Regions from separate parts of the Pseudoalteromonas sp. SR41-7 genome, predicted to be linked through region 2. Evidence: predicted binding sites of a transcription regulator. Region 2 holds the regulator's gene; the other holds the start of a gene.
What was found. The regulator sigma-54, encoded in region 2, starts transcription at its own class of promoters, with help from an activator protein. The targets are predictions, from matches to a motif close to GTTGGCACGNNNNTNGNNT.

Region 1: the regulator sigma-54 is predicted to act here: its motif matches at 1,266-1,284, upstream of H5092_RS09060 (amidase family protein).

Annotation. Positions count from the first base shown of each region.
Region 1 covers NZ_JACJEF010000005.1:249,438-252,598, forward strand. Annotated here, with positions in the region: gene H5092_RS09050 (TetR/AcrR family transcriptional regulator) at 1-627, shown strand, start outside; gene H5092_RS09055 (putative 4-hydroxy-4-methyl-2-oxoglutarate aldolase) at 631-1,113, shown strand; gene H5092_RS09060 (amidase family protein) at 1,523-2,725, shown strand; gene H5092_RS09065 (gamma-glutamyltransferase family protein) at 2,722-3,161, shown strand, end outside.
Region 2 covers NZ_JACJEF010000001.1:476,198-479,358, forward strand. Annotated here, with positions in the region: gene lptA (lipopolysaccharide transport periplasmic protein LptA) at 1-267, shown strand, start outside; gene lptB (LPS export ABC transporter ATP-binding protein) at 264-989, shown strand; gene H5092_RS02215 (RNA polymerase factor sigma-54) at 1,059-2,558, shown strand; gene hpf (ribosome hibernation promoting factor) at 2,585-2,872, shown strand; gene ptsN (PTS IIA-like nitrogen regulatory protein PtsN) at 2,877-3,161, shown strand, end outside.

The sequences.
Region 1 (3,161 bases), on a different contig from region 2:
AAAGAAGTCACACGCGAGAAAAACCAAAAACTAATTTTAGATGCCGCCGAGCAATTGTTTTCGCAATTAGGTTACGACGGAGCAAGTATGAGCATGGTTGCTAAAGAAGCGCAGGTGCCAAAAGCTAATATTTTGTATTACTTTAAAAGTAAGGATGGTCTGTACGAGTCTGTGATTGACCGCATAATAGCTAATTGGAACTTAGGGCTCGATAACGTCACAATTAACGACGATCCAGCTACCGTGCTTTATAACTATATTAAAAGCAAAGTAATACTGGCCGTAAATCAGCCAATGCAATCTCGCTTATTTGCCAGTGAAATACTGCGCGGTGCACCCTATTTACAAAACTACTTTAGAACCAATACCCGCCCTTGGGTTAAACAAAAGGTTGATGTACTTCAAGCATGGATGGACGCTGATAAAATGGATAAGGTTGATCCCTACCATTTGCTCTTTACTATTTGGTCTACCACGCAATATTACGCCGACTTTCAGGCTGAGGTTTTACTCGTAATGAACAAATTAGAGTACGACGAAACCGATGTGGCACAAATTACGCAATCAATTGCCCACATAATTTTAAAAGGTATTGGTCTTAAAATACCTGAGCAAAGTGAGACTTAACCCATGACATCCTTTACTACACCCGATTTATTTGACGATCATCGCGATAACGTGCAAGTAGCAGACAGCGGCCTTTATCACTTTGGTAAAAAAACCACGTTTTATGGCAAAGTAGTTACCGTTACCTGCCCAGAAGACAACTCTTTTGCCGCCGATATATTGCATGAAAATGGTGAAGGTAAAGTATTGGTTATAAACGGGTTTGCGAGCAAACGCTTTGCGTTTATAGGCGATATTATGGCTGAGCGTGCCCTAAATAATGGCTGGGAAGGCGTAATAATAAATGGCTGTTGCCGAGATATAGAAATACTTGCCACGATGAACTTACCTGTAATGGCGCTAGGCTCTACACCGCGTAGTACCTTAAAGCGCGGCTTTGGTGATAAAAACCAAGCTGTTACCATGCTTAGCACCACTATTGAACCTAACAATTGGGTTTACGCTGATATTAACGGTTTAATCATCAGTAAAACGCCCCTTATTTAGCACTTAAAACCATATAAATAAAGACCAACTTGGTGCATCTGCGCACCAAATTGGTTTGTTTTAGCTCATTTTAATCTCACTATTTTTATAGCCCACACTTACAAATCTCATACAACCCACCAAATCCTGACCAGTTGGACAGGATTTTAATTTATGGCATTCCTCTTGCTTAGTCTAAGCACTATAAAATCAAAACTACCGATTAAAAAGCGGAGCTTTAGCAATTGCATTAAATTAGTGATCTATTATAACGCGAAGAAAATGACGCAGTGAGTGCGCTATTTAATCCGATAGAATGATCATGTTTTTAATAAAATTGGTATTCATAATAATAATAACCAGCCCGCTTTTTAATCACTCTTAACTTAATAAGTAAGTACTTGGTCAGTTTTATAATAATGAGCTGCAAATGAGTGATAAAAAAAACAACAAAGGTATATTTTGCAATCACGGTCCTACCCTGTGGCAAACAAACCACTCTGGAGTGCTTGCAAACAATCGCTTAGCTGTAAAAGATGTATTTGCAGTAAAGGGCGAGCTTAACAGCGCAGGCAACCCACACTGGTTTAAAACAGCTAAACCGGCTCAAAATACGGCAAGCTCGGTTAATAAGCTCATGACCGCTGGTTGTAACTTTATAGGCTTTACCCATACTGACGAGCTGGCTTATAGCTTAGAGGGTAATAATATACATTATGGCGCTGCGCAAAATCCTAAATTAAAAGGGCATGCTTGCGGTGGTTCGAGTATGGGGTCTGCTGCTGCAGTTGCTGCTAACTTAGCTGATATTGGCTTAGGCACCGACACCGGCGGCTCAATTAGAATACCCGCCAGCTATTGTGGTTTATATGGCATAAGGCCAAGCCATAACGTGATTGAAAAAGACGGCCTAATACCGTTGGCTCCGCCTTTTGATACCATAGGTTGGCTTACCCAAAGCGCCGAGCTATTAAGCGATGTAGGTAATGTACTGCTACCAAATCAAGCTATTAATAACGTTGATACCTTAGTTATTTGCGAGCCGTTATTTGAACTCGTTGACCCTGTTTTACAAGCCCCACTTAAACAATTGCTTGAAAAAACCAAGCCTAATTTTAAGCACCATAAAGAATTTGAACTACCTAACAGCAGCTTATTAAATGAACTTGCTGATAGTTTTAGAGTACTGCAAGGGCGAGCAATCGCAAAAACGCATAAAGACCGGCTTCAATTGCCGGGGCAACTTCCCCAGTTTGCTCCAGCAATTGCGGCACGTTTTAATATGGCGCTTGCCCTAACTGTTCAAGAAGAACAAGAAGCACTAAAAGTACAAACCCAATGGCAAACACTAATAGCTAAAAACCTAAATACAAACAGCTGTTTATTTTTGCCAACCACCCCCACAACCGCACCTAAATTAGGCGCCGACACAAGCGCCTTACGCATGCAAATTATTACGCTTTCGGCAATTGCAGGGCTTAGTGGCTCAGCGCAAGTGCATTTACCGCTGGCTGATTTAGCAAATGATCATCCGTATGGTTTTTCATTAATGATGAGCCACGGTAACGATAAAAGCCTACTTGCTTGCGTTAAGCACCTAGCTGCACACTTTAAACAGGACACACCGGCATGACCACACACAACATTGCATTTACCGCGTCTCATTTTTCGGCAACAGAGGCGGGTATAAATATACTAAAACAAGGCGGTACAGCTACCGAGGCTATGGTAGCGGCTGCCGCTGCTATTAGCGTTGTATATCCACATATGAACTCAATTGGTGGCGACAGCTTTTGGCTTATCGATAACCCAAGCCAAAAAACGCCTACCGCTATTGACGCCTGCGGCCGCGCAGCAACTAATACAACGCCCTATAACTCGCTCACGCAAATACCAGAGCGCGGCGGATTAAGCGCACTAACTCAAGCGGGTACAATACGCGGCTGGCAAAAAGCGCTTGAACTAGATGAGCACGCAGCACTACCACTGTCAAAAATTTTAGCGCCCGCCATTGCACTTGCTCGCGAGGGCTTTACCGTTACAAAAAGCTTGCAAGCAGGCTGCGAAAA
Region 2 (3,161 bases):
TTTGAAGAAAAGCAATCAGACGGCACGACTATGAGCGCCAGTGCTGACGAAGTACGTTATGATGTATCTAAGCGTTTTTTAACGCTTGTTGGTAATGCACAAGTATCGCAAGCCGGACAAAAAATAAATGCTAAAAGCATTACCTACGACATAGAGCAGCAGCTCATCAGTGCCGAAAAAGATGAAAACTCAACTGACCGCGTTCACACAATTTTAGTACCGATCGAAACTAAAAAAAGTAAAAAAGGCGATAAAGGTCAACCATGAGCACATTAAAAGCAGAACTATTGGCAAAAAGCTATAAAGGTCGTGAAGTTGTAAAAAACGTCGGCCTTGAAGTACAAGCTGGCAGTATAGTTGGCTTACTTGGCCCTAACGGTGCTGGTAAAACAACGACTTTTTATATGATTGTAGGGCTTGTTCCTAGCGACAAAGGTAAAATATCTATTGATGATAACGATATTACTCTTTTACCTATGCATAGTCGTGCTAGATTAGGCATAGGCTACTTACCACAAGAGTCATCGATTTTTAGAAAGCTGACTGTTTATCAAAACTTAATGGCCATTTTAGAAACGCGCAAAGAACTAAATAAACAAGCCAGAGAAGACACGCTCAATAACTTATTAGATGAATTTAGCATACAACACATTCGTGATAGCCAAGGTATGGCATTATCGGGGGGAGAACGTCGTCGTGTAGAAATAGCACGAGCGCTGGCAGCAGATCCTAAATTTATATTACTGGATGAACCGTTTGCCGGTGTTGACCCTATTTCGGTATTAGATATAAAGAAAATAATAGAACATCTTAAAAATCGTGGGATTGGTGTATTAATTACCGACCATAACGTAAGAGAGACCCTTGATGTTTGTGAAAAAGCCTACATTGTTTCTCATGGGGAGCTGATTGCATCAGGTACTCCAGAACACGTATTAAATGATAAAACAGTACGCGATGTTTACTTAGGCGAGCAATTTAGGCTGTAACATTTACGCCATGTCTTTAAGCATCTGCTAGTATTAATTATAACAACATAAAAGGATTGTTAGAGATACATGAGGCAATCACTACAGCTGCGCATGGGCCAGCAACTTACAATGACTCCACAGTTGCAACAAGCTATTCGTTTGTTGCAACTCAGTACATTGGATCTCCAGCAAGAAATACAAGAAGCTCTCGACAGTAATCCACTATTAGAGGTTGAAGAGGCAGACTATTCCGAAGACGCTGCTGGTAAAAACGAGCAAAAAGCTGATACCGATGACATAACTGTTAGCGCATCTGCTGATGATGCTCCGAGCGAATACGAACAAGATACTGGTGAAGCACTTGCAAAAGACACGCTAAGTGACGACATGGCTATGGATGTCAGTTGGGATGAGTACATGAGTGCCGCTCCTGCAGCCTCATCAGGTCCAATGCCTGAAGACGAATCAATATACCAAGGCGCCTCTACTGAAACGCTCCATGAGTATTTAATGTGGCAATTACAACTAACGCCATTTAGCCCTACAGACGAAGCTATTGCTATTGCTATTGTAGAAGCTGTCGATGATTCAGGTATTTTAACACTAAGCTGCGAAGAGATTTTAGAAAGCTTTAATCAAGAAAACGAAGATGATAACGAAGTCGAACTTGATGAAATTGAAGCGGTATTAAAACGCATCCAACTGTTTGATCCTGTTGGTATTGCTGCACGTAGTTTACAAGAGTGTTTGTGTATTCAGCTTAATCAATTTGATAAAGAAACACCTTATATTAATGAAACGAAAATGATTTTAACCGAGCATATTGATCTATTAGCAGCTCGCGACTATCGTACATTAATGAAAAAAACTAAGCTCAAAGAAGAAGAGCTTAAAGAAGTAATGACACTAATACATACTCTCAACCCAAAACCTGCAGATACTATTGTAAGGGAAGAATCTGAGTATGTTATTCCTGATGTGTCAGTTAAAAAAATTAAAGGCCGCTGGGTTGTCGAATTAAACCCAGATAGCATGCCTAAAATTCGTGTTAATAGCCAATACGCAGCAATGTCTCGCACTGTAAAATCAAGTGGCGACAGCCAGTTTATTCGCTCACATTTACAAGAAGCTAAATGGTTTATTAAAAGCTTAGAAAGTAGAAACGACACGCTATTAAAAGTTACTAATTGTATTGTTAAGCAACAACAAGGCTTTTTTGAACATGGCCCTGAAGCCATGAAACCAATGGTTTTAAATGATGTTGCTGAAATGGTAGAAATGCACGAATCGACAATTTCTCGCGTAACTACTCAAAAGTACATGCATACACCCCGTGGTATATTTGAGCTTAAATATTTTTTCTCAAGCCATGTAAGTACTGAAAACGGTGGTGAATGTTCATCTACAGCAATACGTGCGCTTATCCGAAAATTAATCGCAGCAGAAAACTCAGCAAAACCATTGAGTGATAGCAAAATAGCGGATATATTGGCTGAGCAAGGAATTAAAGTAGCGAGACGTACAATCGCAAAATACCGCGAATCTCTTGCTATTCCACCGTCAAATCAGCGTAAAAGTCTGATTTAAGACGCTAAACTAAGAGGGTAATGCTTATGCAACTAAACTTAACTGGTCGTCACGTAGAATTAACCGATTCACTAAGAGACTATATTAATACTAAATTTGCGAAGCTTGAAAGACACTCTGATCATATTAATAATGTTCATGTCATTCTCGATGTAGAAAAATTAAATCAAAAAGCAGAAGCCACAATACACGTAAGCGGTGCTGAGCTATTTGCCTCTACAGAACATCAAGATATGTATGCCGCTATTGACTCGTTGATCGACAAGCTCGATCGCCAAGTAATCAAACACAAAGAGAAGCTTGCTCGACACTAATATGATGAAATTAAGTTCACTTATATGCCAGGACTGCAGCAAAGCTGCGGTCCTTTTTAATAGCAAAAAAAGAATTTTAGAGTTCATTAGCGAACTTGCTCACGACAAACTTCCGTATTTACCGCAACAAGATATTCTTAATGCTTTAATGAGCAGAGAGAAATTAGGTAGTACAGGTATAGGGCGTGGCATTGCTATTCCTCATGGAAGAATGAGCGGTGCAGAAGAGCCTTTGGCTTTAGTGCTCGTTAGCGAAACTCCAATAAACTTTGATGCAATCGATAATCGC